DNA from 3 places in the Candidatus Accumulibacter contiguus genome. Region 2 is predicted to be linked to each of the others. Evidence: riboswitches for the same ligand, from Rfam matches in the RefSeq annotation. Region 2 holds a riboswitch; each other region holds the start of a gene.

Region 1 (3,272 bases), 1.8 Mb from region 2:
ATAAGCAAGACCACGCTTCTTCACCTGAAGCCATGAGCCTTTCGACACTGACCGCGGCAGTGCTCGAATTTCGCGACCAACGCAACTGGGCGCAGTTTCACAGCCTGCGCAACCTGATCGTCTCGCTGAACCTCGAAGCCAGCGAGTTGCTCGAACTGACGCAGTGGAAGAACGACGCCGAGATGGCAGCGATGGCAGGCAGCGCCAGCGCGCAGGAAGCCCTGCGCGACGAATGTGCCGACGTCCTGATTTACCTGCTGTTGATTGCCGAAAATGCCGGCATCGACCTTGAACAGGCCGCCCGTGCAAAACTCGTCAAGAATGCGATCAAATATCCGGTCGCGAGCAGCTACGGATCGAACCGGAAATATTCGGATACCCGTCCGGCCCAGGACCAGACAGACACCTGACTTGCCGCACGACAGGTTTCATAACGGTCGGTGCAATGCTCAGTCCTCGCGGATATCGACCGGCGTGTACGGCGGCACCCACTCGAACAATTCAACAATATCGGCGTTGTGCATGCGAATGCAGCCGATCGATCCGGGGCGACCCATCGGCGTCGTGTCCGGGCTGCCGTGGATGTAGACATAACGGCGCATGGTATCGACCCGGCCCAGGCGGTTGCGACCGGGTTCGCAGCCAGATAACCAGAGGATGCGCGTGAGAATCCAGTCGCGCTGCGGGAATCGTTCGGCGAGTTCCTTGCCATAGATCTCGCCAGTCGGCCTGCGGGCGGCAAAAACCGTGTTGACCGCTTCGCCGGCACCAATCTTGGCGCGGATCAGGTGCCTGCCGCGCGGCGTGCAGAAGCTGCCCGAGACTTCGCCAGGGCCATTCGTTGCCGTGGACACAGGATAGCTGCGCAGCACCTGCCCGGAGTCGTCCGAGAGGGTCAGCGTCTGTTGTTTGATGGAGATCTCGATGTGCATGCTCACTCGCGGCTGCGCCGCGCCGCAAAAAACCCCGATAGCAACTGTCCGCACTCATCGGCCAGGATGCCGCCGACGACTAGCGTGTGATGGTTGAGGCGCGGCACCGCAAAGAGGTCGACGACGCTGCCATGCACGCCGGTTTTTGGATCCCGCGCGCCGTAGATCAAACGGGCAATGCGCGCCTGCAGCACCGCACCGCCACACATCGCGCAAGGTTCGAGAGTCACGAACAGTTCGCAGCCAGGCAGACGGTAGTTGCGCAGATTGCGCGCGGCATCGCGTAGGGCGGCAATTTCGGCGTGCGCCGTCGGATCATGTTCGCCGATCGGCGAATTGAAGCCCCGACCGACGATGACCCCATCGCGAACCACCAGCGCACCAACCGGCACCTCGCCGAGGCACTCGGCAGCCCGCGCCAGGGAAATCGCCTCACGCATGAAATAGTCGTCGTTCATCGATACTATTCTACCGCAGCGCAGAAGCAGGCTGCCGGGAACACTTCGACCCTGACCCTACTACCTCAGCTGAAGAAAGGGAAGCGGCGGCACCCGCAGCGACCCCGCAAAGCAGTGCCGCGACCCCTTCAGTCCTCTCAAATCTACTCAGCAAATCAATTCAATCAGAGAACATCCGTTTTGTCGTCCGCATGTTCTCCTGATTGGCAATCAGCTCTTGAGCCACTTGCGCAGCAGATGATCGAGGACCATGAAAAGGATCAGGCAAGCCACGAGCGAGATGCTGGCGTTGGTGAACCCGTTGAAAAACTGGGGCGAAGCGATGGGAGACGTCTCCCTGATCGAGTAGTGATACGACGAGTTCGCAGCCGACAGACTCCGTTCCGCCACCTGTCCATAGGCATCCTGGATACTGGCGGCCGCCAGTTTCATGGTCTCGGTTCCGGCGGGAGTTTCAATCGTCGCAATAAAGGTTCTCATGGTTTCCTCTGACTCTCAACGCATACAATGCATGACATCAGCAGCGGTTGTTGCGCCAACATTTTCTTGGCATCCATTGTTCAACAACACCGTTGCCGCACTCTCATACGAGAGTCATGTTTCAGCCGTGGAAAGGAAACCAAGTGCCCGCACGAACGTGCCTGGAGCGAGGTAACCCAGCCACCCACCTGGATTCCAGGTTAGGGTCTGCAGCTTTGCGTCCGGGGCTTTCACCCCGTTTGCCATTTGTCTCGTGGAATCATTATATGCCTGGAGCGCAGGCCTGCTGTGAGAATATTCACACCTGAGCCCATGTGATTACTTGCTCAACAACCTCATTCCCCGCCCCAGCCCATCGAGTGTCAGTGGGAACATGCGGCCACCCATCAGATGGTAGATGTAGTCATTGCCGTATTTGTGCAGCACGTCCTGGGTGGCGATGCTTCCCCGAGTTCATGGCCTTCTACTTCCCGCTGGCCCATGCCGAAATCGACCAGGAACTCACCCAAGTGGTACAGGATGCTGAACTCGGCAAGCGTTCCCAACGGCCATGGTCGCTTTCAGCTTATGCCCTGCTCCCGCCACGGGGCCAGGCGACGGGATAGGGCGCGCAGGGAGAGTTCGAGCGCAAAGGCAATGATGGCGATCACGGCAATTCCCAGGATGACCACGTCGGTCACCAGGAACTGTGCAGCCGACTGCACCATGAACCCCAGGCCGCTCGTCGCTGCGACCAGTTCCGCGGCAACGAGTGTCGACCAGCCGGTCCCCAGGCCGATGCGGATACCAGTCAGGATGTCGGGGACGGCGCTGGGCAACACCACGTAACGCAGCAACTGGACACGCGTCGCTCCCAGGGACTGTGCAGCGCGCAGGCGGTTTTGCGAGACCTGTCGAACACCACCCGCTGTGGCAATCGCGATTGGCGCATAGATCGCCAGGAAGATCAGCAAGACCTTGGACAACTCGCCAATCCCGAACCAGATGACGATCAGCGGCAGGTAGGCGAGCGGCGGCACCGGACGATAGAGCTCAATGAGGGGGTCAAGCACGCCCTGCGCGATTCGTGAGAGGCCAATCGCGATCCCCGTCGGTATGGCCAGGACGACGGCTGCGATGAGCGCGCAGACTACCCGACCCAGGCTTGCCGCCAGATGTTGCCAGAGTGTCGAGTCCATGAACCCCTTTGTGGTTACCAGCCAGAACTTTCCGAGCACAGCTTGAGGCGAGGGAAGGAACAGGGGTGCGATGAGTCCGGCCGTGGTCGTGGCCCACCACACGACAAGTAAGAAGATGATGGTTAGGGTACTGATGGTGTTGACGCTGAGCAAGAAGTTCCCGGCCGGGCGTGCCGGCGCCTGCTCGCTTGCGAACGCTGTCGATCGCGAATTGTCGCCGATGC
Region 2 (3,272 bases):
AGCGGTCAGCCCGGACAGCGCAATGGCTTCCACACCTTCGATTCCGATTGAATAATCGATCAACTGGTTTGCGGAATTATACAGTTCGATATCCAGATCTTCCTGCAAACCGTCGAAATCAATCTGGAGATAATTCTGGTTTGACCCTTGTCCGGAAAGCTGGAATTTGAACCAGTCGACATCAGAAGCACGATCGATAGACAAATCGGTTTCTTGCCGGAATCCACTGACCTCCCCCAAATTTGTGGCCGTATTCCGGGTGTTATTGCTCGCGGTGGCATCATAGTGATCAGGTGTGGGTGCTTGTGGCAGGTAGAAAAGCAGATCGTAGGATGAGGTGACGTTCCCTTCATAACTTCCGGCTCGCAAATAGTACGTTCCCGGCTGCAGTCCGGCCAAGGGAATTGCATTCCAGTCGTATCCTGTGGCGTCCCAGTAGGTCGTATAAATGATATTCCCGGAGCTGTCTTCGAGTTCGAGATCGATATCGCCGGTACCGGTGACAAGGCTCAGGATAATGTCAGTATTCGTCGCGACGCGGGTGGTCGTAAGTTTGAAGACGTCGACATCGCCAGTGGTGGAGCCCGGCCGGTCGATGGATAGATCGGAAAAATAGTAGCCAATGCCAGGCAGCGATACCCCTCTGTTAACGGGCGTCGCAGTCGGACGTGTATCGTTGCCTTCGAAGTGGTCCTTGGGAATTTGCGGCGCATTGATTTCGAGTGTGTAGTAGGCATTGCTCCAACCCAGGTAATCGCCGGAATAGTAATCAAATACCGTTGCTGTGTAGGTGCCGGCCGGAACATCTGCCAGCGATATAGTCTCCAGGTTCCCATTGGTCGGATCATCGTCGTAATCCGCTTCGATAAAAACACCATATTGATCGTACAAGCGAAGCACCAGATCGACGTAGGTGGAACTCGACGAGACGCGGACATAGTCGCCGGATCCACCAGTAAGGACGGTGGAGAAGTCCCAATTGTCGCTGGGGTCGCCATAGTATATGAAGTCGGTCAGATAGCCATAACCCTGCCTGGAACCCAGATTGGAGGTCGATTGTTCGAGAAGCACGGATTGGCTATCGAGCAAGAGTGCAACCCTGTCGTCTTCGGCCCGCATTCGTTCCAAGTCGGAAGCAGTCAGCACCTGGTTTCGGACGAGAGCCGAAAAAAACTCCCCTTCGTCGCCCGGTGAATCGGCAGCATTCAGGCGCACGTCCAGCGCGTGCCCCAATTCCTCAAGCAGGACAGATGTGATCGCTTCGGGCTTATCGGCGTTTTCAGAGAGAAATTCTCTCGCCAGATAAATCGTGTCGGTTGCCGCCGCATAAGCGCCTTGGGCGCGATTGATTTCCACTTCTGGGCAGATTTCCAGCCTTGGCCAGGAGATGAAATCCGGCTCGGCGAAGCCCTGAACAAGCATTCTTGCCCGCAAGGGGTCGACGCCGTTTCCGAAAACCTGGTGGATATCGTTTTCGAAATCGGGATTGAGCAGGAATTGGCGGAGGGTGCTCTGAGCCAGGGTCAGGTAAACTCCTAGGTCCGTCGCTTGGCTGTTTGCTGTTGGCCGGCGCCCGGCAGCGCTGCCGGCTACGGGGTCGCCGCCAGGTGCCTCGACGATCGGGCTGGCCAGACCATCACCGTGAATGTCGTCGTCGACAATGACACCGCTCAAGTCACCGGCGCTATCGCCGTTGATAACGAAGCCGCCGGTCGCGGCGGCGGTACTCGAGAGTTTGATGGCAGGCATGACGCAGATCCAAAGTTCGTTGATTGGGCTGAGGAAACCCAGCCACCCTCCCGGACTTCAGGTTAGGGTCTGAAGCTTTGCGTCTGGAGCTTACACTCCATTTGCCTTGATCTCACCAAAAATGTACCATCGCTATCAGGGTCTTCTGTTGACCTGGATCAGCAATTCTCATTTTTTGGCTGAATTCCCGGCGGCTACGCCGGAACGGGTGGAGAACGTAACCGTGACACTGTTGGCGAATTCTTGACCATCCTTCAGGCGGCCAGAGCGGGTGCCTTGAGGGAGGTGAACCGCGAGCATCGGGTGGGTGCCACTGGAACCCCATTCCACCAGTCGGTAGTTAGTGTTTGGTGGAAAACCAGAAAACACACGCTTTATCAGTATGTTACAATACGCGATGACGAGCGAAGATGGCAATGCCAGAGCAATATACTTTTGGGTTGAATTCGTAGATGTCTGATTATTAGCTGATATTCTGGTGGTGATTGCTGTGGAAGGCGACTTTCCTCCACCGCTTGGGGTTTTGTGGGACGAACTTCAGTCGAAGGAAAGAGCGATGCGGGAAGTCATGAAGCGGCAAGCGAGTTTGGGCGAGTTTCCGATCGAAGCCATCGTGCTCGATCCCAAATCGCGGGACGACATCCCGAAACTGCTCGTCGGGCTGCAGCACATTTATACGCATCGCGAACTGCGAGACGAAGTCTTTGCGATCCTCGAGGAAGTGCTTCCCTGCCATGCTGATGGCAAGCTGGCCAGCAGTGCACTGGGGCGACCCGGCATGGAGCAGTGGAAGATCCTGGTGCTGGGCGTCGTGCGTCTCGGGCTTGACGCGGACTACGACCGGTTACAGGAACTCGCCAATCAGCACAAGACGTTGCGCCAAATGTTGGGGCATGCCGACTGGTACGATCCGCACAGGTACGAATTACAGACCCTGAAAGACAACCTGCGACTGTTTGCGGGTCGTGAGCTTCGACAAGGGCTTTCACAGTCCGTCGAATCGATCGTGTCTCGAAGCGCGACTGGACTTGGTCGCCCTCCCCAAAAAAGGCCGCCACTCGGCCGCTGATGATGCGAGGGAAACGGCACCGGAATTTGTCCAGGCGCGGCATAAGCATTCCGCGGTGGAATCCGCGATCAATGGCCTGGAGCATTTCGGGCTCGATCTGTGCCCGGATCACGGAATCGTCGGCTTCAAACGCTACGTGGCGCTGGCTGTCCTGGCGCGCCACATCCATCGCCTGGGGGGTGTGGTTCGCGAGCAGACTGCCCGTACAAAAGCCCTGGTGCCCGAGCCGCAAACCCGAGCCGCCTGACACCGCTGACGAGGGTCAAACGAACGATGCGGCGCTCCGCTCGACCATCGATAATGCCATATGCATCCTTTTGGCGGTCAAGCTCGATTCGCGCGCAAAGTCGAACGCGATCAATGATATCTCGCGGCGCTCAGCCACGTTCCGGAGGCGCGAGACCCCCACTTTTTTGCCAAAACGGGGATTTTCTGCCAGGCACTAATTAGTGTC
Region 3 (3,272 bases), 280 kb from region 2:
AGTTCGCCTGCAGTCAGTGGAACAATTGCCTCATGGGCAGCGAAAGCATAACTCGAAATGCGCTGCCAGCGCTTGCTGGCGTGGCGTTCGGTGGAAATGACGTGGAAGTTGGGCATGGGCATCCTTCGGGTGGCATTTTCTGACCAATGGTATTCTGAAGCAGGGATACTCGCCGACCGCCTGGAGGCTGCGGAAACAGCGGGTCTGAATACGGGAGAACATCAAGAGACCCCCCGCTACAACTGGTCGGCGGCAATCGGTCTGCCGGTCAGATAGCCCTGGATCAGCTGGAAACCCATGTCGCGGCAGACCTGCGCTTCCGCCTCGAGCTCGATGCCTTCGGCCAGCGGCACTGAGCCCAGGTTCAGCACCAGTTTGACGAGATCGCTGATCACCCGGCGTTTGCGTTCGCTGGCCAGGTGAATGTCGTGCAGCAGACCCATGTCGAATTTCACGAAGTGCGCAGGCGCTTCGCCCAGTTCGTTCAGGCGGGCCTGTCCTGCCCCGAAATCGTCGTAGGCAAAACGCACACCGATGTCGCGCAGAAAAGCGCCTAATTCACGTAAACGCAGCGGGTCGGTGACTGCGGTTTCATGGATTTCGACAACCAGTTGCAGTTCCGGCATCTGCTGGCGCAGGACAGTTAGCGAAGCAAAAAACGGCTTGCTGAAAGTCTCCTTGGGGTGGGTGTTGATAAACAGGGGGAATTTGCGCAGGCGCGGAGCCATCGAGGTGATCGCGAATTTGCGAAAGGCCACGCTGAGATCAAGCTCGCGGTTCAGCGCTGTTGCCAATTGGAACAGGCGGATGGGGCTACCGGACAGTTGCGGATGATTTGCTCGCCCGAGCAACTCGTAGGCGAAGATTTTCCCACTGTTCGCATCGACGATGGGCTGGGCGGCGCCGGAAATGCCCTGGCCGTTGAGCAGGTCGAGAAACTCGCCCTCATTGGCGACGAAGAGTTCCGACAGGTTCGTGCCCATCGGCATCAACAGGGTTCGCGAGTCGGTCGAGGGCATGAAGCGCGACTGATCAGGCTGATGCCGGCCGAGACGAAACTCTGCCGTAAAGAAATGAATGATGTCGTTTTCCCGCAGCAGGCACGAGCCATCGATGCGCTGTCGATTGACGAAGGTGCCGTTGGTGCTGTTCAGATCGGTCAGGCGCAGTTGCGCGCTGATGTCGTCGTCGAACATGGCGTGTTTCCGGCTGAGGCCCGGTGTCGCCAGTACCAGATCGTTCTCCTGGCCACGACCGATCCGGAAAGGCAGGTCAACGATGTCGTATTTCAAACGGGATCCATCGGCAGCGATGGATTCCAGAAACCAATGACTGCTCTTCACAGGAAGCTCCAGAGACGATCCGCTTGCAGGCCATGGCCTCTTGCCATGATTCTTGCCATGATATGTGGTCAGTGCGCCGAACTTCTCCCGCAGTTCTCTGGCGGGTAGCGCGCAAGTCGCTGGCCTGCCGCCTGCAGGGGGGACACTTGGATGGCGCACGTACGAGTATGCCCAGCCATCTCAGCTGCTGTCAATCTCGCTGCATCCGGCTATGTGCCGGAAGTCGCACATTGCTGCTCTATTCAGTTATGATGTGTGGACGAGTAAGAATGGCAAACGGGACGAAAGCCCCGGACGCAAAGCTGCAGGCCCTAACCCGAAGTCCGGGAGGGTGGCTGGGTTGCCTGATACCGGGATCTTCGTCTCGGCATGCGATATCCGCAGCCGTCCAAGTCTTGCATCCGAGAGTAACCGCATGCCTGGCCCTTTCGATTCGAGGCCGTGTTTCTCTGCGCCCGATCGACCGCAGCCTGGCGCTGAAGTAGCACGCAGGAGGAACTCATGCAAGACCGATCATCAAGAATACTTCCCCTGGGCACTGGCCCACTGTTTCTTGCCGCCGTCGCCGCTGGCCTGCTGTTCTGGAAGAGTGAGGCATCGCTGGCCGTCGACCTGATCCTGACACTGGCTCTGCTGGTGCTCGCCACTGGCGTCTCTTATTGGGAGCGCCGTTCGATCCGGGCTGCTGTCGATCGCCTGCTTGCCGAGCGCGCAGAGACCGGCGCGGCGCCGCCGGCCATCGCCCCCTATACCACCAGCCTGCATCAGGTAGCCGCCGCTTCACTGACCCGCTGGGCCACGCATGTCGCCATCGCACGCCAACAAACCGAGAATGCGGGCAACGCATTGACCAGTGACTTCGCGGCCATTCTGAACCAGTTGGGCGTTATGCTCGATACCCGCGACCGTGAAGCAGCGGAAGGTGTGGTCGCGGTGATCGAACGTTCGCGCAGTGAACTGGCAGCGATGCTGGGCTACCTCAAGGACGCTTTCGACGCCCAGAAACCAATGCTCCGTGAATTCGAGAGCCTGGCGGAAGTGAGCGCCGATCTCAAGCGCATGGCCGGCGGGGTCGCCGAGATCGCCAAACAGACCAATCTGCTGGCACTCAACGCGGCGATCGAAGCGGCGCGGGCCGGCGAGACCGGGCGGGGTTTTGCCGTCGTTGCCGATGAAGTACGCAAGCTCTCGGACCAGTCGGGATCGCTTGCCAAGCAGATCCGGGACAAAGTCGAGACGGTCAACGTGGCGACCGGGTCAGCGCTGCTTTCCGCCGGTCAAATGTCACGCCAGAACGAATCGCTGATGGCCAGTTCGGAAGTGACCATGGCCGCCGTACTGGAACGTTTCAGCAGCGTCGTGCAAGGACTCAGCGATTCGTCGCAGCACATGGCCGAAGGCAGCCAGAGCGTCCGCGAGAAGGTCGAAGCGGTACTCGTGCATCTGCAATTCCAGGATCGCATGAGCCAGATTCTGAGCGCGGTCTGCCAGGATATCGAGCGTCTTCTGGCGCGCACACGTGCAGAAGAGGCGCGCATCGCAGGCGGCGAGACGCCGGAACCTTTCGACGTGCAGAAGTGGATTGCTCAACTCGAACAAACTTACACCACGCTCGAACAGCACGATGCGCAGCACCCGGCTGCACAGGGGCAGGTGGCGGCGAGCGAAATCACCTTTTTCTAACCTGGACAATGGGAGATTGACATGGGCAAGACCATCCTGGTCGTCGACGATTCCGCTTCGATGCGGCAGGTCGTCAGCATGGCGCTCAAGGGCGGCGGCTTTGAGGTGATCGAGGCCTGCGACGGCAAGGACGCGCTGGCCAAACTGATGGGGCAGAAAGTGCATCTGGTGATCAGCGATGTCAATATGCCCAACATGGATGGCATCACCTTTGTCCGGGAAATGAAAAAGAACGCCGCCTACCGC

The links. Region 2 has a riboswitch for cyclic di-GMP ahead of V5B59_RS16855 (pre-peptidase C-terminal domain-containing protein). Riboswitches for the same ligand answer to the same signal wherever they lie in the genome.
Region 1: linked by a shared signal. The riboswitch ahead of V5B59_RS08525 (hypothetical protein) and the one ahead of V5B59_RS16855 (pre-peptidase C-terminal domain-containing protein) in region 2 are both predicted to bind cyclic di-GMP.
Region 3: linked by a shared signal. The riboswitch ahead of V5B59_RS15700 (methyl-accepting chemotaxis protein) and the one ahead of V5B59_RS16855 (pre-peptidase C-terminal domain-containing protein) in region 2 are both predicted to bind cyclic di-GMP.

Annotation. Positions count from the first base shown of each region.
Region 1 is NZ_JAZKUC010000001.1:1,743,050-1,746,321, forward strand. It holds gene V5B59_RS08510 (nucleotide pyrophosphohydrolase) at 33-410, shown strand; gene V5B59_RS08515 (L,D-transpeptidase) at 450-932, opposite strand; gene tadA (tRNA adenosine(34) deaminase TadA) at 935-1,390, opposite strand; gene V5B59_RS08525 (hypothetical protein) at 1,601-1,870, opposite strand; cyclic di-GMP riboswitch class I at 2,038-2,124, opposite strand; gene tauC (taurine ABC transporter permease TauC) at 2,431-3,272, opposite strand, start outside.
Region 2 is NZ_JAZKUC010000001.1:3,560,309-3,563,580, reverse strand. It holds gene V5B59_RS16855 (pre-peptidase C-terminal domain-containing protein) at 1-1,749, opposite strand, end outside; cyclic di-GMP riboswitch class I at 1,779-1,865, opposite strand; partial or broken gene V5B59_RS26290 (ISNCY family transposase) at 2,306-2,707, shown strand; gene V5B59_RS26285 (hypothetical protein) at 2,874-3,065, shown strand.
Region 3 is NZ_JAZKUC010000001.1:3,280,761-3,284,032, forward strand. It holds gene V5B59_RS15690 (SapC family protein) at 1-116, opposite strand, end outside; gene V5B59_RS15695 (EAL domain-containing protein) at 237-1,343, opposite strand; cyclic di-GMP riboswitch class I at 1,605-1,691, shown strand; gene V5B59_RS15700 (methyl-accepting chemotaxis protein) at 1,845-3,026, shown strand; gene V5B59_RS15705 (response regulator) at 3,048-3,272, shown strand, end outside.